2 regions of the Methylobacterium sp. XJLW genome follow, and region 1 is predicted to be linked to the other one. Evidence: riboswitches for the same ligand, from Rfam matches in the RefSeq annotation. Region 1 holds a riboswitch; the other holds the start of a gene.
What was found. Region 1 has a riboswitch for fluoride ahead of crcB (fluoride efflux transporter CrcB). Riboswitches for the same ligand answer to the same signal wherever they lie in the genome.
Positions count from the first base shown of each region.

Region 2: linked by a shared signal. The riboswitch ahead of A3862_RS10960 (voltage-gated chloride channel family protein) and the one ahead of crcB (fluoride efflux transporter CrcB) in region 1 are both predicted to bind fluoride.

Region 1 is NZ_CP016429.1:2,184,477-2,198,702, reverse strand. It holds gene hemJ (protoporphyrinogen oxidase HemJ) at 1-152, opposite strand, end outside; gene A3862_RS10120 (uroporphyrinogen decarboxylase) at 163-1,314, opposite strand; gene A3862_RS10115 (pyruvate, water dikinase regulatory protein) at 1,778-2,608, shown strand; gene crcB (fluoride efflux transporter CrcB) at 2,725-3,114, opposite strand; fluoride riboswitch at 3,198-3,268, opposite strand; gene A3862_RS10105 (hypothetical protein) at 3,450-3,959, opposite strand; gene A3862_RS10100 (EF-hand domain-containing protein) at 4,139-4,570, opposite strand; gene A3862_RS10095 (BatD family protein) at 4,662-5,945, opposite strand; gene A3862_RS10090 (tetratricopeptide repeat protein) at 5,939-6,859, opposite strand; gene A3862_RS10085 (VWA domain-containing protein) at 6,859-7,788, opposite strand; gene A3862_RS10075 (VWA domain-containing protein) at 7,961-8,998, opposite strand; gene A3862_RS10070 (DUF4381 family protein) at 8,995-9,468, opposite strand; gene A3862_RS10065 (DUF58 domain-containing protein) at 9,493-10,362, opposite strand; gene A3862_RS10060 (AAA family ATPase) at 10,596-11,597, opposite strand; gene A3862_RS10055 (MgtC/SapB family protein) at 11,849-12,559, shown strand; gene A3862_RS10050 (methyl-accepting chemotaxis protein) at 13,255-14,226, shown strand, end outside.
Region 2 is NZ_CP016429.1:2,373,590-2,387,815, forward strand. It holds gene A3862_RS10940 (SDR family oxidoreductase) at 1-728, shown strand, start outside; gene A3862_RS10945 (cupin domain-containing protein) at 760-1,176, shown strand; gene A3862_RS10950 (sigma-70 family RNA polymerase sigma factor) at 1,238-2,215, shown strand; gene A3862_RS10955 (methyl-accepting chemotaxis protein) at 2,354-4,045, shown strand; gene A3862_RS10960 (voltage-gated chloride channel family protein) at 4,351-5,748, opposite strand; fluoride riboswitch at 5,790-5,862, opposite strand; gene arsH (arsenical resistance protein ArsH) at 6,090-6,836, opposite strand; gene A3862_RS10970 (ArsR/SmtB family transcription factor) at 6,887-7,246, shown strand; gene arsC (arsenate reductase (glutaredoxin)) at 7,239-7,676, shown strand; gene A3862_RS10980 (arsenic transporter) at 7,711-9,006, shown strand; gene A3862_RS10985 (MFS transporter) at 9,014-10,183, shown strand; gene A3862_RS10990 (hypothetical protein) at 10,720-11,037, shown strand; gene A3862_RS10995 (efflux RND transporter periplasmic adaptor subunit) at 11,095-12,273, shown strand; gene A3862_RS11000 (efflux RND transporter permease subunit) at 12,421-14,226, shown strand, end outside.

The DNA.
Region 1 (14,226 bases):
CGGCGCTCCATCACCTTGAAGGTCGCGCTCTGCGCCTCCGAGCCTGGCGGCAGGCTCGCATGGTAGACGAACAGCCGCGGCAGGTAGAGCATGCCCGCCATCCAGGCGATCAGGCTGATGACGTGGCCGGCCTTGATCCAGTCGTACAGCACGGGCGCAGCCTCAACCCTGGCCGCGCAGCCGGTCGAGCATCCGCTCGACATGGGCCACCGGCGTCTGGGGCGTGATGCCGTGGCCGAGGTTGAAGATGTGCGGCCGGCCGGCGGTCGCCTCCAGGACGGCATCCACCGCCGCGTCGAGGGCCGCGCCGCCCTCGATCAGCGTCTCGGGATGGAGGTTGCCCTGCGTCACCGTGGTGGCCGGCACCGTCGCTCGCAGGGCCTTCAGGTCCACCCCCCAGTCGACGCCGACGGCATCGGCGCCGGTCTCCGGCACCACCCGGGCATGGCCGTCGAGGCCCGAGCCGCGGGCGAACACGATGATCTTGGCGCCCGGCACCCGGGCGCGGACGCCCGCCACCATCCGGGCGATCGGCTGCAGGGACCAGCGGGTGAGGGCGTCCGCCGCGGGCGCGCCCGGCAGGGCGCTCTCCGCCACGTCGCCGACGGGCTCGACGGTGCCGTCGGAGGTCGGCACGGCGAGGGGCAGCGTGCCGGCATGGGACTCGAAGATCTGCACGGCGTCGGCGCCGGCCTCGAGCTGGCGCACGAGGTAATCGGTCTGCACCGTGACGAGGCGGTCGATCAGCGCGTCCACCAGCGCCGTGTCGCCCTCGGCCAGCGCCCGCGCGGGGGCGAGGTCCGGGGTGCCGCGACCGCCGATCATGTAGCTCGCCACCGTCCAGGGGGCGCCGCAGAAGCCGAGCAGCGTGGTCTCGCCGGGCAGTTCCGCGCGCAGCCGGGTCACCGTCTCGAAGACCGGTGCGAGATGGGTCATCACCGCCGGGTCGCCGGCCTCGCGCAGCTTCGAAAAGGCCTCCCGGCCGTCGAGGGGATCGAGGCGCGGCCCCTCGCCCTCCACGAAGCGCACGTCCTGACCGAGCGCATGGGGCACGACCAGGATGTCCGAGAACAGGATCGCGGCATCGAAGCCGAACCGCCGGATCGGCTGGAGCGTCACCTCGACGGCGAAGTCGGGGCTGTAGCAGAGGTCGAGGAACGAGCCGGCCTCGGCGCGGGTCGCCCGGTATTCCGGCAGGTAGCGGCCGGCCTGCCGCATCATCCAGGCGGGGGGCGGACCGATCGCCTCCCCGTCGAGGACGCGCAGCACCTTCCGCTCGGACTTGCGCTCCGTCCCCGTCATCGTCGTTCCCATCCCGTATCCGTCATCCCGCATGCCCGTCGGCGGGCCTCCTGTCGAGTCGAGGCGCGCCGATCCCCACACGGGCCCCTTCGAAAAGAAAAGAGAGAATCTAGGACTCTGTTTTTTCTCTTGGGGGGCCGAATCACGGGGGCACAAAAGCGTCCACAGGCGGTCCCCGGCGCCGCGCCGTTAACGAGGCTTTAAAGGATTTGCTCCATCTTGCGAGAACGACCAGATCCGACAGCGCCTTGGCAACGCCGAGTCGTGTGCGGACCCCGGACGCGTCCCGGATTCTCCCAGTGAGGCGGAATCCATGCGCCCCGATCGTCTGCCTGTGAACGGCGGAGTCGATAGCGCGCACCGGTATCGCCCTGGACCGGCCCGGCGGGGCATCCTATCCACACTCATCGACTCCCCTGGCGGCCGGCGGTGGACAACGTGGGCGCCGCGAAAGGCGACCGCAGAGGCGATCGGAATGGGCCGCAGCTACTTCCACCTCCACCTCGTCTCCGACTCCACCGGCGAGACGCTGATCAATGTCGGGCGCGCGGCGGCCGCGCAGTACGAGGGCGTGTCGGCGATCGAGCACGTCTATCCGCTGGTGCGCTCGGCCGCGCAGCTCGACCGGGTGATCTCGGAGATCCGGGCGGCGCCGGGTCTCGTCCTCTACACCCTGGTGGGGGGCGACCTCGGCGAGCGGCTGGAGGAGGTCGCCCGGGAGACCGGCTCGCCCTGCCTGTCGGTGCTGCGGCCGGTCCACGACCTGCTGCGCGCCTATCTCGGCGCCGAGACCACAGCCCGGCCCGGCGCCCAGCACATGCTGAACGCCGAGTACTTCAAGCGCATCGACGCGATGAACTTCACCCTGGCCCACGACGACGGCAACCTGCCGGAGGATCTCGAGGACGCGGACGTCATCCTGCTCGGCGTCAGCCGGACCTCGAAGACGCCGACCTCGATCTACCTCGCCAATCGCGGCCTCAAGACCACCAACCTGCCGCTGGTGCCGGGCATGCCGCTGCCGCCGGCGATCGAGCGCGCCCGCAAGCCCCTGGTGGTCGGGCTGTTCGCCTCGCCGGAGCGGATCGTGCAGATCCGCCAGAACCGGCTCTCCAGCCTCAACGCCGACGAATCGTCCCTCTACGTCGACCGCTCGGCGGTGGCGGACGAGATCACCGCCTCCCGCCGGCTGTTCACCCGGAACCGCTGGCCGACCATCGACGTGACGCGCCGCTCCATCGAGGAGACCGCGGCGGCGATCGTCGACCTCTACCGCGACCACCGGCTGAAGTTCATCGCGGATTGAGAGGGGTTTCCGAAGGGCTCAGCCCTTTGGCGGGGTCCGGGGGCGGAGCCCCTGAACGACCCGGGCTCCGCCCCGGATCCGCAAGAGGTCGCAGCCCTTTTGAAGCCGGGACGGCCTCAGCTGCCGCTCAGGACCGCCCGCACCAGGGTGAGGCCCGCCACCAGCCCGATCAGACCGGTCGCCACCGAGGCCCCAACGTAGAGGGCGGCGGCGGCGGTCTCGCCCCGGTGGTACAGGCTGATCGCGTCGAGGGAGAAGGTCGAGAAGGTGGTGAAGCCGCCGAGCACGCCCGTGGTCAGGAACAGCCGTGCCGGGTGACCCGCCGCGCCGCGCAGGGCGAAGCCCTCGGCGAGCACGCCCATCAGGAACGAGCCCAGCACGTTGATGATCAGCGTGGCCAGGGGGAAGCCGAGGCCCGGCAGCAGCCGGGCGACCGCCACGTTGATCCCGTGGCGGCACCCGCCCCCGAGCCCGGCTCCGACAACGACGATGAGGGTGTTGATCATGCCGGCCCTTCCTGTTCGGTCGGGCAGCCACGTCCTGTCGCGGCTTCGGCGCACGGCCCCACCGCGGACGGCTGAGGCGCGCCCGTGCGGTAGGAGCCATCAGCCCGGCCTCCGAGTCGGGCGGTTGTCGGGGCGCTCCATCCCCATCGGGACAGGCTTAGCGCAGGATGCCGGGAAGGGGAATCCGGTTTTCCGGCTCACGCGCTGGTGGGTCGGGGGGCGCGGCGGGTTCACAGATCGGTTCGGATCGGCGCGGGTCCCCTCCCGTGCGGGAGAGCGGACCCGCGCCCTGTCATGAACCCACCGCGCTGGATCGATCGGCGAAGCCGCAAGGCTCAGCGGGCGTAGGCGAAGTGGCTGCGCTGCTCGATCTGGGCGGCATAGAAATCCTCGACCACCTCGCGGACCACCTCGGCCAGCTCGTCGCCCCGGTGCTCGTCGAGCTGGATGTCGCTGCCGACGGTCCGGCCGATGGCGCAGCTCGCAGCCCCCGGCACGAGGCGCTCGTTGTAGCGCTGGTTCAGGCCCGAGACCGAGATGTAGTTGCTGCCGCCGAGTTCCGGACCGTACTTGATCTTGATCTTCTGCTCGGTGTCGGTCCCGCGCAGCCGCGCGCAGAGGCTGATGAAGTTGTCCTGATCGATCTTGGCCTCGAGGCCGGTGATGCTGCCGTGGACGTTGTCCTCCTCGTTGAGCACCTCGGCCATGAGGTTCAGGACGCCGACCACCGGCTCCAGCGCCCGGGCGCCTTCCTCCAGGAGTTTCTTGCGGAAGTCGTTGCTGCGGGCATCCGCCTCCTGCAGCCGCGCGCGGAACCTGTCCTTGACCTCGTTGGCGCGTGCCATCGCGCTCCTCCCTGGTGGTTCATCCGATGCTTTGCCGCCCGGATGACCGAAACCTACGAGGCCAATTCAGATGACGCAAGATAGTGCAAAATATTGATGCCTGCCCAGAACTTGAGCCGTTGCACAGGAATAATACTTGCTCATGGACTGTGCAACGGCGGAGTCTCCGGGATCCGCGCCTATTTCAGGAGCTGCAGCAGGCTGCGTCCGGCTGGGGTCTTGAGTTCCTTGGCGTCGAGCGTGCCGTCCTTGTCGGGATCGGCCGCCTTGAAGCGCTGCTCGACCAGGGCGAGGTATTCCTTGCGGTCGAGGGTGCCGTCGTTGTCGGTGTCGGCGGCCTTCAGGTCCGTCTTGCTGACCCGGCCCTTCAGCTCCTTGGCGTCGACGGTCCCGTCCTTGTCGGTCTCGGCGGCGTCGAAGACCTTGCCGGCCGCGGCCTGGGCCTCGGCCAGATCGATCGTGCCGTCCTTGTCGGTGTCGACCATCTTCAGCGTGCGCTCGGTGCCGGAGGACCGGGCGAAGGCCGCCGACGGCAGCGCGGTGGGGACGACCAGGCCGAGGACGAGCATCGCGGCCAGCGCACATGCGGGTCTGTTCAGGATCGCGGGCATGAACGAAATCTCCGGTGGCGATCAGCGCCGGCAGCCCAAGCCGCCATGCGGCGCGCCGTTCCCGGAGGCGCGTTCACAAGCCGACGATCAGTCAGCGGGCCGGACCGTCGAGGGGGGCGAGCCGGTCCGGTTCCCGGGCCGCGGCGGCGACCGGTTCGGACCGGGACAGGGCGTTGGCCAATGCCCTCAGGTCCGGGACCGGCGCGCCCGAGGCGCCGAACACCGACCGGTCGAGAGCCGCGAAGGATGCGACAAGACCGGGCCGCGCCCGCCAGATGCGAGCCAGGTCCGGCGCTTCCCGCATCGCCGTGTCCAGGACCGCGCGGAACCCGGCGGGATCTCCGGAACGGGCCGCCGCCTGCAGCGCGCGCCGGGTCGGGCGGGACAGGCGCAAGGAGGGCCGGCCCAGGCCGAAGCCGATCAGCGCCAAGCCCAGCCCGAAGGCGGCCAGCGCCGAGGCGGCGACCACGAGCGGCGAGGGGATCGCGGGGGGCGCCCGGTCGGTCTCCCGGTCGGGCAGGCCGCCGCCGATCTGCCGGGCCGGGATCTCGGTCTCGCGCATGGTGCGGGTGTTGGTGTCGAACCACGGGATCGCGATGGCGTCGAGGGGGATGATCTCCGGCACGCCGGGCTTCACGTCCCACTGGTAGGTGGCCCGCGCCACGGGGCCCGAGGGGGTCAGCAGGGTCTCGCGGGTGACGGGGCCCGCGAAGGTGATGATGCCGCGCGTGCGCATGACCGGCCGGGGCGGCAGGCCCTCCGCGACCATGCCCTGCGCCTCCAGGGTGACGATCCGGCGGGTGGTCTCGCCGACCTTGATGGTCTCGGGATCCGGGCTCCAGGAATCGGTGATCGCCACGTCCTTGGCCGGCAGCCACCAGGGCTCCTTGGCGTCGGGGCCGCCGCTGGGCTCGGTCCATTGTGCGACCGGGAAGGGGATCGGCTTCGAGCGCACCTCGACCACCCGCCGCTCGCCGACATCGTTGACGGTGAGCTTGTGGGTGAACGGCTCGATGGTGAACTGCCCGGCATGGTGTGGGAAGACCGCCACGGTGCGGTCGAACGCGATGGCGCTCTGGCCGTCGGGAAGCTTGGTCTTGCTCCAGTGATCCCGGCCGAGCTGCGTCCAGGAGAAGTTGGCGAGGGAGGGCTGCACCACCTCCTCGAGCAGGATCGGCTGCTTGTAGACCCCGTGGATCTTCAAGAGCACCATCTCGCGGGAGAAAGGCGCGCTGTTGCCGTTCAGTTCGGCGGTCACCGTCAGGGTGAGGTCGCCCGGCTCGATCTCCGCGCGGGCGGGGAGGGGAGCGAGGAGGGGGGCGAGGAGGAGGAGCGCGCGGGCGCGCCTCTCGAAGATCCCAGAAAAACTCACCACGGGTTGCTCCCGGCGGGAATCGCGGTGCCGGCCTCGACCCGGCGGGTCTGCTCGGCGCGCAGGCGCAGCTTGAGATAGCGGCCGGGATCGTCCGGCAGGGTCTGGAGCCAGAGCCGGTCCGGTCGGATCTCGTGGGCCTCGAAGCTCTTGGTCACCCGGCGGACCTCGCGCTCGGGCGCCTCGGCCACCATGGCGGAACCGCCCCCGGTCCGGCCCCGGCCCGCCGCGTCGCCGGCCGAGCCCCGGGCCTGGCCCTTGCCGGTGTCGATCGATTGCTGCTCGGCCTTGCCCCGGCGGGACACCTTGCTGTTGCCGGGCAGCGACGCGCTGGCGTTCGATTCCTTGTTGCCGGCGAGCCCCTCGCCGCTGGAGGCGGCGTTGATGTCGTTGTTCTGGTCCTGGTTGGCGGTGTTGTTGTAGCGGGCGCCGTACTGGGCGGTGCCGTTGGCGATACCGCCGCCGGGCCCGCGATCGATCACCTCGGCCCGCATCCGGGCGATCAGCGAGCGGTTGGCCTGGGCGTCGGCATCGCGGGGGTTGAAGCGCAGGGCCTCGTCGTAGGCCGCCAGCGCGCCCTCGAGGTCGCCCGCCTTCGCGAGCGCGTTGCCGAGATTGTAGCTCGCGCGCCGCCCGCCGGTGCGGAACAGCGCGATCGCGTCCGCGTAGCGGCCGGCCTCGTAGAGCGCGGCGGCGCGCCAGGCCGGATCGACGAAGACGTCCGCGGCCAGCCCCGGCAGGCCGAGGCCCATCAGCAGGCGCCCGAAGCCGGTCCGGGGCTGCGAGACGGCGAGCAGCGCCAGGAGGCCGATCCCCGCCAGCGCCAGGCCGGCGATCCGGGCGCGGCGGCGCCAGCGCGGCGGCAGGCCGGCGCGGAGCGGGACGGCGAAGCCCGTGTCGGGGAGGGTGAGCCGCATCAGGCGCTCCTGCGGAACAGGACCAGGACCGGCAGGGCCGCCAGCAGCAGCAGCCAGCGCCCGAGATCCGCATAGGCCAGGACGCCGTAGCCGCCCGCCGCGAGGTGCTGACTGAGCCCGGCGCCGACCGCGTCGAGCACCGGGCCGGGGGTCGCGATGTCGGCGACGGTGCCGCCGCCGGCCCGGACGAGGGCGTCGAGGGCGGCCCGGTCGGGCTTCGGCGCGCCGGGCGGCAGCGGCTTGTCGGCGGGGACGAACAGCGCCTGGAGCCGCCAGCCGTGCTCGGCGATGGCGCGGGCCTCGCGGATGGCGGCCTCGCCGATGCCGTCGCCGTCGCTGATCAGCACCACGTCGGCCGCCACGACGTTGGCCTCCGCCAGGGTGCGGCGGGCCAGCGCCAGCCCGCGCTCGGGATGGGTGCCGCGGTCCGGCACCGTGTCGGCATCGAGGGCGAACAGGGTTGTACCGAGGCTGTCGCGGTCGGTGGTGGTGGAGGCGGCGAGGTAGGCGTCGCCCGCGTAGACCACGAGGGCGACCGCCCGGGTGCCGGCGGCCTCGGCGACGGCGGCGGCGGCCTGCCGGACGCCCTGGAGGTTGCCGCCCTCCGTGACCGAGCGGGACAGGTCGACGACGATCACGGTCTCGTCGAGGTTGCGGAAGGTCCGCCCGTCCGCCCGCTCCACAGCGGGGCCGGTGAGCGCGAGGGCGATCAGGCCGGCCGCCAGGGCGGCGGCGAGGTTCGCCTGCCGCCGGCCGCCCAGCACCGCGCCGGTGCGGGCGAGGTGGGCCATCAGCGCCGGATCCACCGCCCGGGCCCAGTCGCCCAACGGCGCCGAGCGCCACGCGGCGCGGAGCGCCAGCAGGACGACCACCGGGATCGCCAGGAACCACCAGGGGCGCAGCAGCGCGAAGGCGTCGAGGAAGCTCATCGGGCGGCGTCTCCCACCCGGATCCCCTCATCCCGAGGTGACCGCGCAGCGGGCCTCGAAGGAGGGCTCCAGGGATCGCGCGGCCGGCGGGAGGGCTCCTTCGAGGCCTCCGCTGCGCTCGGGCACCTCAGGATGAGGGCGTGTGCCGGACAGGCGGCGAAACGTGGATCCATCACGCCCCCCTCCGGCTGGCCAGCAGGGCGGCGGCGGCCAGCAGCGCCAGGGCGGCCGGCCAGGGCCAGAGGTCCCGGCGGAGGGGCAGGGGCGGAGCCAGGGCGCGGCCGCCCTCGAGCCGGTCGATGGCGTCGGCGACGCGGACCAGATCCTCGGTGGTGCGCACCCGGAACGCCTCGCCGCCGCTCGCCTGCGCCATGTCGCGCAGGGTCTCGGTGTCGACCACGTCCTGCTCGCCATCGGCATCGGCCATGTCGCGGGGCCCCAGCGCGATGGTGTAGATCTTGATGCCCAGCGTCTTGGCGAGGTCCGCCACGTCCTTGGGGGCGGTCTGGCCGGCATTGTTGGCGCCGTCCGAGAGCAGGATCACGGCTTTCGCGGCCTTGGCATCGGACTGCCTCCCGGAGGCGGCCTCGCCGTCCGCATCCCGCGGGTCCAGGCGGCGCAGGGCGAGGCCGAGGCCGTCGCCGATCCCGGTGGAGCGGCCGCTGATGCCGATCGTCGCCTCGTCGAGGGCGCGGGCGACCGCGGCGGTGTCGAAGCTCAGGGCCGCCGCCACGTAGGCCTGGTCGGCGAAGATCACGAGGCCGATCCGGTCTCCGGCCCGGCGGCGGATGAAGTCGGTGCCGACGCGCTTGACCGCGGTGAGCCGGTTCACGGTCTCGCCGTCGAGGGCGAAGTCGCGCCGCTCCATCGAGCCCGACAGGTCCATGGCGATCATGATCTCGCGGCCCGAGGCCGGGAGCGCGGCCGCCGGCATGACGAGGCGCGGACCCGACAGGGCCGCCACCAGGGCGATCCAGAGCGTCCAGGTCAGCAGGGCCCGCCGCCGCCCCCGGGCCGCGAGGTCGGCGCCGGAGCGCGCCCCCCCCACCAGCGTGCCGGGCACGCGCAGGGCGCCGCTGCCGCCCTCGGGCTCGGCCGGGATCAGGCGGGCGGCCAGAAGGGGCAGGGGGAGGGCCAGGAGCGCCCAGGGCGCGGCGCAGTCGAAGGCCAACAGGAGGGCGCTGAGCCATGCGGGCAGGAACGCGCTCATGCCCGCAGCCGTCCGATCAGGCGGCCGAGTTCGGCGTCCAGGGCGTCGAGGTCGGGATCCTGCCGCCGGTACAGCCCGTCGGCGAGCACCCGGCCGGCGCCCCGGGTGAAGAAATCGGTCCTGAACAGCGCGTCCAGGCGGGCGGCCCAGTCGGCGCCCGTCGCCCGGGCCTCGGTCTCGCCGCCGAGGGTCCGGCCGAGACGGCGCAGGAGCCGGGCCTGGGCGACGAGGCGCGCCTCCGGATCGAGGTTCCGGCTCCGGGCGAGTTCGGCCAGCGCCGCCCGGCGGATGCCGGCCCGCGCCCGGCCGCGCCCGTAGCGGACGAGCCCCACCAGCAGGGCGGCGAGGAAGCCCAGAGCCGCCGCGGCGACGACCTCGCCCTGCAGGGCGCCGGCGGCGCCGCCGGGCAGATGCAGGCCCCGGAGCTGATCGAGGGACAGGGGAATCTCGGCGGGAGTGACGGGGTTCATCGGATCGGACCGCCGTGTCGGACCTCACAGCACCGCATCGAGGCGCTCCATGAGCGGCGCATAGGCCTCCGGGCCGGTCTCGACGTCGAGGCGCACGCCCGCGATGCCGCGCCGGGCATAGTCGGCGAGCCGGGCCTCGGCGGATTCGCCCGCCGGCCCGGCCGCCGTCGGCAGCGCGGTCCCGCGGCGGCCATCCGCGAGGGCGAAGGGGTAGTATCCCGGTGGCCGGGCGCGCTCGAAGGCGTCGCTCACCAGGATCAGCCGGATGGCGATCCGCTCGGCGAGCAGCGTCAGGAGCTCGTCGAAGCCCGGGCCGGGATCGTCGAGGGCGCTGGCGATGACGAGGTGGCCGCCGGCCGGCAGCAGGCTGCGGGCGAGGGCGAGGGTCGCTTCGAGCGGCGGCTCCGCGTGGGCCCGCGAACCGGACTCGGTCCCGAGGGCGTCGGCATGGGCCTGGGCGAGGGCGCCGGTCACCGCGATCATGGCGCGCTCGCCGCCCGCCGGCCGCAGCACGGTCGGTGCGCCGGCCGAGGCCACCGCGAGGCCGACCCGGCCGCCATCGGCCGCGACCCGCCAGCCGAGCAGCGCCAGGGCCTCGGCGGCCGCCACCGAGCGCAGGGCCCGGCGGGTGCCGAACAGCATGGAGGGCCGGAAATCGGCGAGCAGCACCACGGCGCGGTCGCGCTCGTCGTGGTGGGTGCGGACATGCAGCTGCCCGGTGCGGGCCGTGGCGTTGCGGTCGATGAAGCGGCGGTCGTCGCCCTCGGACCAGAGGCGGACATCCTCCGGCTCGGAGCCGCGGCCGCGGCGCCGGGTGACGATGCCGCCGGGCAGCCCTGCCAGGGTCCGGGTGGCGGGCGCGGAACCCCGCCGGGCGAGGTGGCGCAGGCCCATCAGCGCCTCGCCCGAGAGGTGGATGCCCGCGGCGCTTCCCGTTCCTCCCCCCTTTGCGGGGGCCCCGGCCGTCAGGCCGGGTCGGGCGAGGGGAGCGACGCTTCCGGACGGGTCGCGACGGGCGCCATTTCCTGATCCGTCGCGCTGCCCCGCTCCCCCGCTGCCGCGCAGGGTCTCCTCCCCCGCAGAGGGGGGCGGGGAAGCACGTCCCGGAATCCGGAGCCCGAACACCGTCAGAGCGCCCGCACCCGCTGCACCAGTTCGCCGACGAGGCCGCGCGCCGTCTTGCCCTCGGCGGCCGCCCGCCAGGTCAGGCCGATGCGGTGGGACAGGGCGTCCCGGGCGAGGTCCGTGACGTCCTCGGGGATGACGTGGTCGCGGCCCCGCAGCCAGGCCCGGGCCTTGCCGGCCATCATCAGCGCCAGGGTGCCCCGCGGCGAGGCCGGGTGCTCGATCATGGCGCGCAGGTCCGGGGCCGCCGCATCCGTGCGGGTCGCCGCCACCAGCCGCACGAGATAGTCCTTGAGGGCCGGCGACACGTAGGTGGAGAGCGCCGCCTCCCGGGCCGCGCGCACATCCGCCAGCGACAACCGCATGGTCATGGCGTCGACGTGGTGGGTGATCTCGCCCTCCACGAGGTCGAGGATCGCCCGCTCCGTGGTCTCGTCGGGCATGTCGACCACGACGTGCAGCAGGAAGCGGTCGAGCTGCGCCTCCGGCAGCGGGAAGGTGCCGGCATGCTCGATCGGGTTCTGGGTCGCCACGACCATGAACGGATCGGACAGGCGGTGGGTGGTCCCTGAGACCGTCACCTGCCCCTCGGCCATGGATTCGAGGAGCGCCGACTGCACCTTCGGCGGCGCGCGGTTGACCTCGTCCACCAGCACGAGGGCGTGGAACAGGGGCCCCGGCAGGAACTCGAAGGTGCCGCTGTCCTGGCGCCAGACGGTGGTGCCGGTGAGATCGGCCGGCATCAGGTCCGGGGTGCACTGGATGCGCGCGAAGGAGCCGTCGAGCCCGTCGGCGAGCCGCTTGACCGCGCGGGTCTTGGCCAGCCCCGGCGCGCCCTCGATCAGCAGGTGGCCGCCGGTGAGCAGCCCGATCAGCAGGCGCTCGACGAGGCCGGCGCTGCCGATCAGGCCGCGCTCCAGCCCCTCGCGGAGCGCCATGACGCGGCCGTGCAGGGCGTCGTCGGGAACGGTGTCGGGCCGACGCTCGGCGAGGGCGCCGCTCATACGCGGACGCATCCTGTGCGGCAGGATCTTGCGCTGCGGGATCTTGCGCGGACCCCGTCCGCCGCTCGGGCCGTGTGCTGCATCCTGCACGTCTCCTCGACCGGGTCCCGAATTCTTAAGGGATCCTCAGGCTCTTGCCGGTGTGCCCGCTGCCCGGTGCGGCCGTCAATCCCGGTTCGGATACGCTTACGGATCCGGGCCGGGCCATGGTGTCACGGTTTCGTCACCTCCCCGCTTCCATGAGACCGCGGATGACCAGCTACGCCGCCTTCCCCGAAGAACTGAAATCCGCCATCGGCCTGCTCGTGGCCTTCGTGCTCGGCACGGTGATCGGGGCCGAACGCCAGTACCGGCAACGCACCGCGGGCCTGCGGACGGCGGTGCTGGTCGCTGTGGGAGCGAGCGCCTTCGTGGATCTCGGCATGCGGCTCACCGGCCCGGACGGGGGCGTCCGCACGGTGGCCTATGTGATCTCCGGCATCGGCTTCCTCGGCGCCGGCGTGATCATGAAGGAGGGCATGAACGTCCGCGGCCTCAACACGGCCGCGACCCTGTGGTGCTCGGCGGCCGTCGGGGCCTTCTGCGGTGCGGACCTGCCCCTGGAGGCCGTGTTCGTGATGGTGACGGTTCTGGCCTGCAACACCGCGCTCCGGCCGCTGGTGAATGCCATCAACCGCGCGCCGATTCGCGAATCCGCCACCGAGGCGACCTACGAGGTCCAGGTCACCACGGCGCCCGGCGAGGCCGGTCCGGCGCAGGATCTGCTGGTGGAGCGCCTGGAGGCGGCGAACTACCCGGTCGGCAGCGTCGAGGTGGAGGAGCGGGGCGAGACCGCGGTGGATGTGGTGGCGACCCTGACGGCCAGCGCGGTGAAGGCCGAGGAGCTCGACGCCGTCACGGCCGAACTGGCCCGCGCCCCGGGCATTCGTCACGCCACGTGGTCGGTCCAGACCGCCGACTGATCTGTTTTCGGCTCAAAGCTCGGTCCGTTCGACCGGAGCGGCGGCTGGTTCCGATCCAAGTCGGTCGTCCAGGTTGCCCTCGGAACTCATCCGAAGCGGTCGTTGAAAAAGGGGATAGTGACTCAGCAGCCACAGCGGAGTGAACACGCACTTTGAGCGGGAACCGCTGATCATGAGCGCAGTTTGCGAGCCCATGACCCAACTGTCCAGCTGACCCGACCGATCACCCCTAACCGTATCGACGATCTTCATGGCCCTAGGGATCGGCTGCCTAAGTGCGGCCATCGCTATGGCTTTGATATAGGGGCAGATCACCGCAATCGGGCTGGTACCCAGCGCTGCCATGCGGCCGCCAACCCAACCCAGCCGCTCAGCTGATGATGCAAATGTTACAAAAGCAGACGCTCCAGGTTGCGTTGAACGCTCTATAAAAGCAAATTAAAGAGTCATTAATGCAATCTAAATCGAATATTTACTCTGATAGCGCTTGAGGAATTTAACCTGCATCAATGTAGGCCTGACGCACGTTCTGCGCACTCGCAGGAAGGGCCGACATCCGCGCGATGGGCAATAACTCTACGACATCAATCCCGCAGCGGCGCCGAAAGCTCACGCTAGCGATCAAAATCAGCTTACTCGGCACGCTGTTACTCGTCTTCGCCACAACGTGTCTCGCAACTCTGCTGATCGTCCAAATGCGTGGTGAATTGCTTACTCGCGCGGAGGCCTCGCTCGACAACAATCTGCGACTTCTTCAGCAACTTCTCTCGGATGAGGGCACCGCTGGATCGTTCAGCGTCCGGGATGACCGCTTGTATGTTGGCTCGCACGCTATCGACACCGCCGATAGCGCCGTGGACCGGGTGCGAAGAATCATCGGTGGCACCGCGACTATCTTTCGAGGTGACACGCGCGTGGCGACCAACGTGATCAAGCCAGATGGCACGCGCGCCGTCGGCACCAAGCTGGCGCCGGGCCCGGCCTACGAGGCCGTGCTAAGCCGAGGGGTCCCGTACCGCGGGGAGGTGGATGTACTGGGGACGCCCTACTTGGCGCATTATGAGCCGATCCGAGACGCCGCCGGAACCGTCATCGGGATACTCTACGTGGGCGTGAAGCTGTCTGACTTCCTGGCCGGCGTCGATGCGGCCCTCCGGCAGACGGTCCTCATAGGGCTTCTAGTGACACTCGCCGCCGTTGGTCTCCTCTGGCTGGCGTTGCGTCGTGCCCTGGCTCCGTTGACGAGCCTGCGCGTGATCATGGGCCATCTGTCCGAGGGCAATTTGGCGGTTACGGTCGTCGGCACGCAGCGCACCGACGAAATCGGTGCGATGGCTGCCGCTGTACAGGTGTTCAAGGACAATCTCGTCCGAGCCCGCAAGTTGGAAGAGGAGACGGCCTTAGTCCGCGCCTCGGCGGAGGAGCAACGCAAGCGCGCCATTTGGGCGATGGCTGACGGCTTTGAGGCCGCGGTGGGTAGCGTAATTGGCATGGTCTCGTCCTCGGCCACCGAGTTGCAGGCCACCGCCCAGCAGATGACCACGACCGCCCATGAGACGGCGAGCCAGTCGACCACCGTCGCGGCCGCTGCCGAGGAGGCCGCCACCAACGTCAACACGGTCGCGGCCGCGGCCGAGGAGCTTGGCTCGTCGGTGCAGGAGATCGGC
Region 2 (14,226 bases), 190 kb from region 1:
GGAGCGGGTTGATCGGCAGGCAGTTGACCGCCGAACTCGGCCGCAGGGGACACGAAGCCGTCGCCGCCTCCCCGCGGACGGGCGTCGACGCCCTGACGGGTGAGGGGCTCGCCGAGGTTCTCGTCGGCGCCGAGGTCGTGGTCGATGTCGCGAATGCACCGTCCTTCGAGGATGCGGCGGTGCTCGATTTCTTCGAGCGGTCGAGCCGCAACCTCCTGGCCGCCGCGCGTCGGGCCGGCGTGACGCACCATGTCGCCCTCTCGATCGTCGGCACGGATCGCCTGGACGGGAACGGATACTTCCGGGCGAAGGTCGCGCAGGAGCGGCTGATCGTGGCGTCCGGCCTGCCCTACACGATCGTTCGTGCAACCCAGTTCTTCGAGTTCGTCGCCACGATCACCGCGGCGTCGGTCGTGGGCGATCGCATCGTCGTCCCCGACGCCGATTTCCAGCCCATCGCCGCCGCCGACGTCGCGGCCGCGCTGGCGGAGGTCGCCGTCCACGAGCCCCGCAGCCGGACGATCGAGATCGCCGGACCGGACAGGCTGCCCTTCCGCGACTTCGTCGCCCGATGCGCCGCCGCCGCCGGCGACCGCCGGGCGGTGTCGGCCGACCGCGGCGCACGGTATTTCGGCGCCGCCCTGGAGAAGGGCTCGCTCGTTCCCGAGGACGCTGCCGCGGCGCGCCTCGGATCCACGCGCTTCGCGACCTGGCTCGCGACCGTCTGACGGCCTCCTTCACCACGCTGGACGAACCCCCATGGTCAAAGCACTCATCCTCTCCGCTTGCCTGGCCGGCTTCGCGCTCCCGGTCGGGGCGGCGGAGCTGCGGGCCGGCGAGGCCCGCGTCACGACGATCTTCGACCACCCCCTGCCGGGCATCCCCGGCAAGAGTCTGCGCGGCGTCCTCGTCGCGTACGGGCCGGGCGGGTCCTCCCCCGCCCACAGGCATGCGCGCTCCGCCTTCATCACCGCGACCGTGATCGAGGGCGCGATCCGCAGCCGCATCAACGACGGGCCTGAGCAGATCTTCCGGGTCGGCGAGAGCTTCGTGGAGCAGCCGGGCGACCACCATGCCGTGAGCGCCAATGCCAGCGCCACGGAGCCGTCCCGCCTTCTCGCGGTGTTCGTCGTCGACACGGACGACCGCGACCTGACCGTGCCGGACCGGCGGTGACACCCCCTCCGGCCGCGTGCGAGGATCCCCGGGTCTCGCCATCGCTCCGCAGACAGATCCCATGCCGCCGACCGACACGCAGACCGACGCGGCGACCGCCACCTTCGAGGCCCATCGTCCGCGCCTCCTGCGCATCGCCTACCGCATGCTCGGCTCCCGCAGCGAGGCCGAGGACATGGTGCAGGACACGTGGCTGCGCTGGATCGCGGCGGATCGGGGCGCGGTCGCGGCCCCGTATCCGTTTCTGGCCCGCATCGTGACCCGGCTCTGCCTCGACCAGATGAAGTCGGCCCGCGCCCGCCGGGAGACCTATGTCGGCGCCTGGCTGCCGGAGCCCCTGGTCGAGACGGGGGAGGACGGCGTGGACGAGGACGATCTCACGCTGACGCTGATGATGGCGCTGGAACGCCTCTCGCCCCTCGAGCGCGCAGCCTTCCTGCTCCACGACGTGTTCGGCATCCCGCTCGGCGAGGTGGCGGACACGCTTGATCGGGAGGCGGCCGCCGTGCGTCAGCTCGCGGTGCGCGCCCGCCGGAACGTGCAGTCCGCACGGCCGCGCTTTCCCGTGGCGCGGGAGGAGGGCGAACGGATCGCCCACGCGTTCTTCGCGGCCTCCGCCAGCGGGGACATCGCGACCCTGCGCACGCTGCTCGCGGAGGACGTGGTGCTCTGCTCGGACGGCGGCGGCAAGGTCCTGGCCTTTCCCAACCCCATCGTCGGGTCGGAGCGCCTGCTCCGTCTCTTCGCGGGCGTCCGGCGCAAATGGGGGCCCGAGCGGGCCGCGATGGTCGCGCCGGTCTGGATCGACGGATTGCCGGGATACATCAGCCGGGAACGCGGCGATCTCCTTCAGACGACCGCGCTCGCCATCGAGAACGGTCGGATCGCCGCCCTCTACATCACCCGCAACCCCGACAAGCTCCGCCATGTGCTCCGTCAGGTCCTGCCCCCTGTGGCGGGCGCAGCCGGCACCGGGCCGCATGCGGAGCCGCAACCGCGCGGATCCGGGGAGCGGCGCCCGGGAGGGGCGGTTCCTTGACCGCATCGCCGAGAGCGGCCGCGCATCGGCCCGGCCCCGAGGCGCCGGGATCGCGCTGGCTCTCTCCGCATCACGGAAATTTGAACCGAAATTTAATCGTGTTCGTTGACGTTTTGCCTGATGCACACAGGTGGAACCATGTCCTTGCTCTCCAACGCTAAAATATTGACAAAGCTGTCAGCGGTCATCGTGCTTATCGGTGGAGTGATCGGTGGCTGTATTTGGTTTGCGCAGGCGCGGATCGGCCAGATCGATAAGGCCTACAGTTCTTTCATCGATCGCGATGCGAAGGCGGTTGCAACGGCGCGTCGCCTGAATCGCAGCGTCTTCGAGATGAATTACTGGGTGTATCGCATCCTCGCTGAGACAGACGAAGCTCAGATGAAGGTGGCCAACACTGGATTCGACGACGCCATCCCCACCCTGACAAAGGCTCTGGCCGACCTGCGCCGACTCGCGCCGGATTTTGGCGCGCGCATCGACGAGCAGGCGGCCCGTATCCATCAGTTCGTCCAGCAGGTTTCCGAGGTTCGCCAGCTCTGCCTGGCGGGCCGGAACGCCGAGGCCCTCGCGCTGGTCCATCGTACGATCGACCCGACCTTCGTCGCCCTGGTGCAGGGCAGTTCGAAGCTCGGGAACGACATCGATGGCGCGATGGAGAAGGGCTCGGCCGAACTGACCGAGCAGACCAACGCCACCCGCATCTCCCTGGTGTCGTTCAGCGCGCTCGGCTTGCTGGTCGGGCTCGCTGCGGCCGCCCTCGTGACGATCGTCGGCATCACGCGCCCGCTCGGCAGATTGGTCGTCGTCCTGCGACGCATGGCGCAAGGGGAGATCGAGGCGGAGATCCGGGAGGCTGGCCGGGGCGACGAGATCGGCGCGGTCGGCCGGGCAGTGGAGGGGATCAAGGCCCTGGTCGCCCGCAAGGCCGCCGAGGAGGCCGAGGTCAAGCGGCTGGCCGACGCGGCCGCGGCCCAGGCGCGCCGGCGCACCATGATCGAACTCGCCGACGGGTTCGAGCGGGCGGTCGGCGGCGTCGTCGGCATGGTCTCGTCCTCGGCCACGGAGCTGCAGGCCACCGCCCGGCAGATGACCGCCACCGCCCAGGAGACGGCCTCGCAATCCACCGCCGTGGCGGCGGCCGCGGAAGAGGCCGCCGCCAACGTCCAGACCGTGGCGGCCGCCGCGGAGGAGCTGGGCTCGTCGGTGCAGGAGATCGGCCGGCAGGTCACCGGCTCGGCCCGGCTCGCGCAATCGGCGGTGGGCGAGGCCGACCAGACCGCCGCCCTGGTCCAGGCGCTCAGCCAGACCGCCGCCCGGATCGGCGACATGGTCGGGATGATCTCCGGGATCGCCGGGCAGACCAACCTGCTGGCGCTCAACGCCACGATCGAGGCGGCGCGGGCCGGCGCCGCGGGGCGGGGCTTTGCGGTGGTGGCTGCCGAGGTGAAGGCGCTGGCCGAGCAGACCGCCAAGGCGACCGAGGAGATCGCCCGGCAGATCGGCGCGGTGCAGGAGGTGACCGGGCAGGCGGTGACGGCGATCGGCGGGATCACCGGGCGGATCCGGGAGATCGACGGCGTGGCGACCTCGATCGCCGCGGCGGTGGAGCAGCAGGGGGCGGCGACGCAGGAGATCGTGCGCAACGTGGCGCAGGCCTCGACCGGCACCACCGCGGTGACCGGCACCATCGCGGGCGTCGCGCAGGCCTCCGAGGAGACCGGCGCCGCGGCCAGCCAGGTGCTCGCCTCCGCCTCCGAACTCTCGCGCCAGTCCGAGCATCTCGGTGCCGAGGTCGCCCGCTTCCTCGCAACCGTCCGCGCCGCCTGACGAGTCTCTGGCCGGATCCTCCCGGTCCGCCCTCGCGGCGCGGGCCGGCCCGACGGCGGTGCGGGGGCAGGGCGCGGATTGCGGGGGGGGCGTGTGGCGCCCATTGAGACCGGGGCGTCCTCGGCCGACGGCCTTGAGCAGGCCGTCGGCCTTCGCCTGCACGACCCGTTCCCCGCAGAGGGGCCTGGAGCCCCCCAGGGAACGGGCTTGGCGTGGTCGAGCCCTGTCGGCGCACGTCATTGAGATGCCCGCACCGTCCCGATCCCGGCCGGGACGACCGGACGCGTCGAAGCCCTGGGGCGCACCTATCTGTCGGGGGCCGACACGGGGGCCGGCGCGGTCAGCCGGGCCGCGCGGTGCGTGCGCGCATGGCGCAGGGTGGCGTCCGGCGGCAGAGTGCCCACGGAAACCTTCGGGACGGCGATGCGCTGGGACAGGTAGATGCCGCTGTGCCCGGAGCACAGGTAGGCCAGGAAGCAGGCGGTCGCGATGTAGACGCCGTGCGTGGCGCCGAACAGCTCGATACCCATCAGCGTGCAGGCCAGCGGCGTGTTGGCCGCTCCGGCAAACACGGCGACGAACCCGAGGCCGGCCAGGAGATCCACCGGCGCCCCCAGCACCCCGGCCAGCGCGTTGCCGAGGGCCGCGCCGATGAAGAACAGCGGCGTGACCTCGCCGCCCTTGAACCCGGCGCTCAGGGTGACGACCGTGAACAGCATCTTGAGCGCCCAGCTCCAGGGATGCACCTCCGGACCGAAGAAGCGGGCGATGGTCAGCCCGTGCGGATCCGCCGACCAGACGCCCAGTCCCAGATAATCCCGCGTGCCACAGAGGTAGACCAGGGCGATCACCGCGAGGCCGCCCGCCACGGGGCGGAGGGGCGCGAAGGCGATGACCCGCTTGCACCATCCGCCGAGCATGTGGTTCGCCTCGGCGAACACCAAGCCGGCCAGTCCGAAGGCCACGCCTGCCACCGCGACCTTGGCCAGGAGCAGCGGCTCGACCATGTGCGTGCCGACGGCTCCGGCGTGGTCGTCGATACGGAAGACCCCGTGTTCGATGCCCCACAGCTGACAGGTCCAGTCGCCGACCACGGCCGCGACGAGGCAGGGCACGAGGGCCGCATATTCGACGCGTCCGACAGCGAGGACCTCGAGCGCGAAAACCGCGCCGGCCAGTGGCGTACCGAAGACGGCGCCGAACCCCGCGGCGATCCCGGCCATCAGCATGATCCGGAAGCTCGGCGCATCCAGGCGGACCGCCTTGCCGAAGGCGCTTGCGAGGCTGCCGCCCAGTTGGACGGCCGTGCCTTCGCGGCCCGCCGATCCGCCGAACAGATGCGTGACCACCGTGCCGAGGAAGATCAGCGGCGCCATGCGCAGGGGCACGCCACCCCCGGGCACATGGATCTGCTCGACGATGAGGTTGTTGCCGCCCTCCACGGACTGGCCGAAGCGATGGTAGAGCAGCCCGATAGCCAAGCCGCCGAGCGGCAGGAGAAACAGCAGCCCGGGATAGGCGAAGCGCGCCCGGGTGGCCGCATCGAGGCTCCAGAGGAAGGCCGCGCACAGGGAGCCCACGGCGGCGGCCATGGGCAGCAGAACCAGGATCCAGCGCGCGACCGAGACGGCATGATCGTGCCGCGTGCGGACAAAAGCCGCTACGTTGAAGCGTGTGAACAGATTTCGGAAGGTTGCGCGCATGACATCCCCTTGATGCGACGCCGCAAGACTTTGCGGGATCGCAAGAAGTAGGAGTCATCAGCCTGACGGCGGTTCGGCCTTGATGGCCCGGCAGACACCATTGCCGTCCTCAAGAGATACGGGACCCCTCCGAACCGCGTCAAGGCCCTTCGTGCAGGCCTGCGGCGTGCGGGGAGGGGCGAACCCGTCGCTCCCCCGAGGGTGGACGCGGAGACAGCGGATCCGGTCGGCCCTCGGGGCGCTGGGACCCTGGTCCCGCACAGACCTGCCCCACGGGCGGCCGGTCGCCGCCGCGATCACGACGGCGCCCGCGTGGACGGTCGCATCGGCGGCGGTGTGTCTCAGCGCTTCACAAAGCCGATGTCGGCGGCCACGGCGCTCAGCCGCTCCGGCGCGCGCTCCTTCCGCTCGCTGTAGCGGTCGACGAGGTCGTCGGCCCGCTCCCGGGTCAGCAGCGTGAACTTCATCAGCTCCTCGCACACGTCCACGACGCGCTCGTAGAGCGGCCCCGGCTTCATCCGGCCGGCCTCGTCGAACTCCTTGTAGGCCATCGGGACCGACGACTGGTTCGGGATCGTGATCATCCGCATCCAGCGGCCGAGAATCCGCAGGCTGTTCACGGCGTTGAAGCTCTGCGAGCCGCCGGACACCTGCATCACGGCCAGGGTGCGCCCCTGGGTCGGCCGCACGCTGCCTTCGGAGAGCGGCAGCCAGTCGATCTGGCTTTTCATCACGCCGGTCAGCGTGCCGTGCCGCTCCGGCGACACCCACACTTGGCCCTCGGACCAGATCGAGAGGTCGCGCAGCTCCTGCACCTTCGGATGATCGGCGGTCGTGTCGTCGGGCAGGGGCAGGCCGTGCGCGTCGTAGATCCGCACCTCGCCGCCCATGGCTTCCAGGAGCCGGGCGGCCTCGTAGGCGAGGAAGCGGCTGAACGAGCGCTCCCGCAGGGAGCCGTAGAGGATCAGGAACCGGGGGGCGTGGGTGAGCGGCTTGACCGCCTCCAGGCGCGCGCGGGTCGGCACCACGAAATGCGCGGCGCTCAGGTTCGGCAGGCCATCGGTGAAAGGCTGGCGCGGCTTGTCCAAGGTTCAGCTTTCTTGTACGTTCAAAGAGTGATTTGAAGATTGTAACGAATATGGACGAGCCGCAAGCCCTCGCCGCCTTCGCGGCCCTCGCCCAGGAGCACCGTCTGCGCCTGGTGCGGGTGCTCGTGACCGCCGGCCCGGACGGGCTGGCCTCCGGCGTGCTGGCCGAGGCGGTGGGCGTCTCCGCCGCCACCGTGTCCCATCATCTCAAGGAACTGAGCCACGCGGGCCTGGTCGCCTCGCGGCGCGCGGGCCGCTCGATCATCTACAGCGCCGCCTACCCGGCGCTGTCCGGCCTGATCGCCTTCCTGATGAAAGATTGCTGCCAGGGCCGCCCGGAGGTCTGCACCCCGGCGATGGCCGCCCTGGCACCCTGCTGCCCCGCCCTTGGAGAGACCGCCCATGCCTGAGCCGTTCGACGTCGTGATCTACCACAACCCCGAATGCGGCACGTCCCGCAACACCCTCGCGATGATCCGCAACGCCGGCATCGAGCCGCACGTGATCGAGTACCTCAAAACCCCGCCCGCGCGGGCGCTGCTGGTGCAGCTCCTGGCCCGCGCCGGTCTGTCGGTGCGTGCGGTGCTGCGGGAGAGCGGCACGCCGTTCGCGGAGCTGAACCTCGGCGATCCCGCGCTGACGGATGCGCAGCTCCTGGACGCCATCGCGGCGCACCCGATCCTCCTCAACCGCCCGCTGGTGGTCACGCCCAAGGGCGTGCGCCTGTGCCGACCGTCGGAAGCCGTGCTCGATCTTCTGCCGGTGCAGCAGGGCGAGTTCGTCAAGGAAGACGGTGAGCGGGTCGTGGACGAGCACGGCCGCCGCGTCGCCACGGCCTGAGCCTCACACCGATCCATAAGACGAAAACGCCCGGATGCTCGCGCTCGCCATTTTCCTTGCCACCCTCGTGTTCGTCATCTGGCAGCCCAGGGGCCTCGGGATCGGATGGAGCGCACTGGCCGGCGCGGGGGTCGCTCTCGCCGCGGGCGTGATCCACCCGGGCGACATTCCGGTGGTCTGGCATGTCGTCTGGGACGCCACGTTCACCTTCGTGGCGCTCATCATCCTCTCCCTGCTGCTCGATGAGGCCGGGTTCTTCCATTGGGCGGCCCTGCACATCGCCCGCTGGGGCGGCGGCCGGGGCCGGCGGCTGTTCCCGCTGGTCGTGCTCCTCGGCGCGGCCATCGCGGCGGTGTTCGCCAACGACGGCGCGGCGCTGCTGCTGACGCCGATCGTGCTGGCGATCCTGCTCCGGCTCGATTTCAAGCCGGCGGCGGCCCTGGCGTTCATCGTCGCCTGCGGGTTCGTGGCGGACAGCACCTCCCTGCCGCTGGTGATCTCCAACCTGGTCAACATCGTCTCCGCCAACTTCTTCGCCGTGACCTTCGGCCGGTACGCCGCCGTGATGGTGCCGGTGAACCTGGTGTCCCTGGCGGCGACGCTGCTGGTGCTGTGGGCCTATTTCCGGCGCGACGTGCCGGAAGCCTACCCGGTCGATGCCCTCGAACGCCCGGCCGACGCGATCCGCGATCCGCTGGTGTTCCGGGCGGCGTTCCCGCTGCTCGGCGTGCTGCTCGCCGCCTACTTCGTCACCGCGCCGTTCGGGGTGCCGGTGTCGGCCGTCACCTGCGCCGGCGCGGCGGTGCTCCTGCTGCTCGCCAACCGGGGCGGGATCATCCCGATCCGCAAGGTGCTGACCGGCGCGCCCTGGCAGATCGTGCTGTTCAGCCTCGGCATGTACCTCGTGGTCTACGGCCTCCGGAACGCCGGCCTGACCGACGCGCTGGCGAAGGGCCTGGTCTGGCTCGCCGGCCACGGCCCGTGGGCCGCCACCATCGGCACCGGCTTTGCCGCCGCGATCCTGTCGTCGCTGATGAACAACATGCCGAGCGTGCTGATCGGGGCGCTCGCGATCGAGCGGGCGCCGGACCTGTCGCCGCTGACCCGCGAGCTGATGGTCTACGCCAACGTGATCGGCTGCGACCTCGGGCCGAAGTTCACGCCGATCGGCAGCCTCGCCACCCTGCTCTGGCTGCATGTCCTGGACAGCAAGGGCCAGAGGATCACCTGGGGCCAGTACATGAAGGTCGGCCTGGTCATCACCCCGCCCGTGCTGCTGGCCACGCTGCTGGCGCTGGCGGCTTGGCTGCCGCTGCTCGGCACCCGGTAGGCCGCGCGTGTCCGGGGGGCGGCGCTGGCCGGTGATCTCCGCCCTCGGCGTGATCGAGATCCTCGCCTGGGGGTCCTCGTTCTACCTGCCCGCCGTGCTCGCCGGCCCGGTGGCGGAGAGCACCGGCTGGCCGCTGGCCTGGGTGGTCGGCGGTCTGTCCCTCGGGCTCCTCGTTGCCGCGTTCGCCGCGCCGCATGTCGGGGCGGCGATCCACCGCCATGGCGGCCGTCCGGTTCTGGCGCTGGCGGCGCTGCTGCTGGCGGCCGGCCTGATCACGCTGGCCGCCGCGCCGGTCCTGCCGGTCTACCTGGCCGGCTGGCTTCTGCTGGGGCTCGGCATGGGCTGCGGCCTGTACGATCCGGCCTTCGCCACCCTCGGGCGCCTCTACGGGGCGGCGGCACGGCCGGCGATCACCACCCTGACCCTGTGGGGTGGGTTCGCCAGCACCGTGTGCTGGCCGCTCTCGGCGTTCCTGGTCGCGCAGGTCGGCTGGCGGGGCGCCTGCCTCGCCTATGCCGGCCTGCACCTCGGGGTCACGCTGCCGCTGGTGCTCCTGCTGATCCCGAACCCGCCGGCGGCGGCGGCGGAGCACCGCGCGGCGCGCACCGGCCCTCTGTCCGCCTCCGAGCGGCGGGCGTTCCTGCTGTTCGCCGGGGTGCTGGTCCTCGGCGGCGCGATCATGGCGCTGGTGTCGGTGCATCTGCTGACGCTGCTGCAGGCGCGGGGCGTGGCGCTGCCGTCCGCCGTGTCCTACGCGGCGCTGATCGGCCCGGCGCAGGTCGGCGCCCGCATCGTGGAGATGTCGTTCGAAGGGCGGCATCACCCGCTGTGGACTCTCACCGCCGCCCTGGGCCTGGTGGCGCTGGGTTTGGTGCTGCTGGCCCTGGGGCTGCCGGGCGTCGGGATCTGGCTGGTGCTCTACGGCGGCGGCAACGGGATCTATTCGATCGCGCGGGGCACGGTGCCCTTGGCCCTGTTCGGTCCGGTGCGCTACCCGCTGGTGGTCGGCCGCCTGGCGCGGCCGGGGCTGGTCGCGCAGGCGCTCGCCCCGCCGGCCGGCGCGTTCGTGCTGACCCAGGCCAGCCCGGAGGCCCTGTTGTGGCTCTTGCTCGCCCTGAGCCTCGCCAATCTCGGGCTGGTCGGCGCGCTGTGGCATCTCCACCGCGCGGAGCGGTGAGACGGCGGCCAAGCCGACAGGCAGGGGATCGCGACACCGGCCCTGTCCCGCCGGCCGACGGGAGGGGGGATCGCGCGACCGCGACGAACCCTGCATGTTCGGCTGTTCGCGGCTCGGTCCATCGTCCCACTCCGCCGGGTCCAAGACCGGCCGATCCCCTCTCCTTGGCGGCGCCCGTCTTTCACAGGTGAATCTTCGCGGGCCGTCGATCCTGGGGGCGCCGAAATACCGTGATGCAGGTGTATCGTTGGGTCTGTTGCTGTCCCGTATCGGGTGGGACGTTTAAATAAGACGTAAATACATCGCGTGCCCGATCTGCCGGGGGATCGCGGGATTCGGTAGTCAGCCTTGGTTGATAACAATTTTTGAGGCCATGGCTCAGCTGCGAAATGTGCTATCGATAGAGCACAGGCGACCGAATCGGGCCCGTTTGCGCATCGAACCTGTATTGTCGCAGGGCGGGGCATCTGTGTTGGGCCGCCAAAGTCAGGATCGACCGGGTTGTCCGGTTGGCGCGCTGCGCGGGTGTGTCGATCATGATGTTTGCCGTTCCTGCCCTGCTGATGGAGCTGGCGTTGGCGACGCCGGTCTCGGACACGATGCCGGTCTTCGACGTTCACGGCAGCTGCCGGGCGGCGACGCAGCAGATGACCCTCGATGCCGGCCGGCAGAAGCTCTGCCTCGAGGATGAGGGGTCGGCGCGGGCCGAGGTCGAAAAAAAGTGGTCCAGCTACCCGGCCGGTGACCGGACACGCTGCGCGGCGGAAGCGCAACTCGACGGCCTGCCCAGCTATGTCGATCTGCTCGAATGCCTGACCCTCGCCCGGGAAGCCAAGGCCGAGGATGGTCAGTAGCCGCGGCAGGACCGAGGCCAAAGACCATCCGTAACGATCTCAGGTTGAGGGCCGGCCGTGCCGATCGTGCTGCAGCTTCCCGGATCCGTCCGTCTTCTCGCCCTCGCGGCCATCGCCGGATGCGCCGCCGGTTGCCGCGATTCGAACCAGTACGTCCCGCCACCGCCGCCCGGCGTCTCGGTCTCGCAGCCGGTCGTGCGCACGGTGACGCGCTACTTCGAACTCACCGGCAACACCAAGGCGTTCGCGGCCGTCGATCTCGAGGCGCGGGTCCAGGGCTTTCTGGAGGCGATCACCTACAAGGACGGCGCCGTGGTGAAGGCGGGCGCGCCGCTCTTCGCCATCCAGCGCAACACCTACGAGGCGCAGCTCAAGCAGGCGCAGGGCGCCCTGGCGGCGCAGCAGGCCGCCCTGGCGAACGCCCAGTCCGAATATCAGCGCCAATCCACGCTGGGGCGGCAGGAATTCGCCTCGCAGGCCCGGGTCGAGGACGCCAAGACCAAGCAGGACCAAGCCAGCGCCGCCGTCATGGAGGCGCAGGCCAACCTCGACATCGCCACCATCAACCTCGGCTACACGCAGGTCTCCGCGCCCTTCGACGGCGTGGTCACCAACCACCTGGCGGATGTCGGGGCGCTCGTCGGCATCAGCGGGCCGACCAAGCTGGCGCAGCTCGTCCGCATCGATCCGCTCTACGTCTACTTCAACGTCAGCGAGCAGCAGGTGCTGCTGGTCAAGCAGCACCTGCGCGCGACGCAGCAGCCGCTGGGCGATCTGGCCAAGATACCGGTGGAGATCGGCCTGCAGACCGAGACCGGCTATCCGCATACCGGCCGGCTCGACTACCTCGCGCCGCAGGTCGATCCGTCCACCGGCACCCTGCTGGCCCGGGCGCTCATCGAGAACGGCGATCACGCGCTCCTCCCGGGCCTGTTCGTGCGGGTCCGGATCCCGGTCGGCCGCGACGACAAGGCGCTGCTGGTCCGCGACGACGCCATCGGGACGAACCAGCAGGGCAGCTACGTGCTCACGGTCGGGGCCGACAACACGGTCGCGCAGCGGGTGGTGACGCTCGGGGCGCGGGACGGGCGGTACCGGGTGATCGAGGCGGGGCTCGCCCCCGGCGACTGGGTCGTCACGGACGGCATCCAGCGAGCCATCCCCGGGGCCAAGGTCGCACCCCAGAAGTCGGCGGTGGCCGAGGCCTCCCCAAGCCCGGCGCCGCTTCAGCGGTGAGACACCGGCCGGTGCGCCCGGCCGAGCCCGCGAGACCGATGGTCCAGGGCACCGATCCGCCCGGTCACCGGAGGCCGGCATCCGCCCATCCGCGGCCCGCCGATGCGGCGGACCGCCCCTGAGACGCCGGCACCGAGGGCCAACGGCATGATCTCGCGCTTCTTCATCGAGCGGCCGGTCCTGGCCAACGTGCTGGCCCTGATCATGGTGCTGGTCGGCGCGGTGTCGCTCCTCAACCTGCCCGTGTCGCAATACCCCAACGTCGTGCCGCCGACGGTCCAGGTCACCACGCGCTATCCGGGTGCGAGCGCCCGCACGGTGATCGACACGGTGGCGCTGCCGATCGAGCAGCAGGTCAACGGCGTCGAGGGCATGCTCTACATGCAGTCGACCAGCGCGAGCGACGGCACCTACACCCTCACGGTCACCTTCGCGATCGGGACGGACGGCGATCAGGCGCAGGTTCTGGTGCAGAACCGCGTCGCGATCGCGATGTCCTCGCTGCCGCAGGCGGTCCAGGTCCAGGGCGTCACGACCCAGAAGAAATCCACCGCAATCCTGCAATTCGTGACGCTGTCGGCCACCGACGGGAAGTTCGACAGCCTGTTCCTGTCGAATTACGGCGTGATCAACGTGCAGAACGAGCTGGCCCGGCTCCCCGGCGTCGGCAACGTCACGGTGTTCGGCGCCGGCCAGTACGCGATGCGGATCTGGCTGGACCCCGATCTGCTCCAGGCCCGGGGCCTCACCCCCGACGCCATCATCAACACCGTGCAGCAGCAGAGCCAGGAGGTCACCGCCGGGGCCCTGGGGATGCCGCCGGTGCCGACCGGACAGGATTTCCAGTACACCCTCAACATCAACGGGCGGCTGAACGACGCCCCGGACTTCGAGAACATCATCATCAAGGCGGACGCGCAGGACGGCGGCCGCATCACCCGCCTGCGCGACGTCGGCCGGGTCGAACTCGGCGCGCAGACCTACAGCCAGTCCTTCACCCTGAACGGTCAGGCCGCCGCCGGCATCGGCATCTACCAGCTGCCGGAGGCGAACGCGCTCACGGTGGCGAACGCCGTCGGCACCCGGATGGCCGAACTCGCCAAGACCTTCCCGCCGGGCCTCGTCTACGCCATCCCGTTCGACACGACCGCGTTCGTCCAGGCCTCGATCCACGAGGTCTACAGGACGCTGTTCGAGGCCGCCGTGCTGGTCCTGATCGTCATCCTGGTCTTCGTCCAGGACTGGCGGGCCATGCTGGTGCCGGCCACGACGGTGCCGGTGACCATCATCGGCGCCTTCGCCGCCATGGCGGCGATGGGCTTCAGCGTGAACCTCTCGACTTTGTTCGCCATCGTGCTGGCGATCGGCATCGTGGTGGACGACGCCATCGTGATCGTCGAGGGCGTGGCCCACCATATCGACGAGGGCCTCTCGCCCCGGGCGGCGGCCGAGAAGGCGATGGAGGAGCTGTTCGGCCCGATCATCGGCATCACCCTGGTGCTCATGTCGGTCTTCGTGCCGGCCGCGTTCCTCCCCGGCCTGACCGGGCAGCTCTACAAGCAGTTCGCCCTGGTGATCGCCGCCACCGCGCTGATCAGCGCGATCAACGCCGCCACGCTGAAGCCGACCCAATGCGCCCTGTGGTTGCGCAAGCCGGTGCCGCCGGAGAAGCGGAACCTGTTCTACCGCGGCTTCAACCGCGTCTACGGGGTCGTCGAGGGCTGGTACGCCCGGCTGATCGCCCACATGGTCCGGCGCAGCGGCCTCATGGCCGTCCTCGCGCTCCTGCTGATCGGCCTGGCGGGATGGGGATTGACCCGCCTGCCCACCGCCTTCCTGCCCACGGAGGATCAGGGCTACGTGCTGATCGGGGCCCAGCTGCCCGACGGGGCCTCGAAGGAGCGCACCGACGCGGTGATGCAGCGCATCAGCGCGCAGGCGAAGGCGACGGCC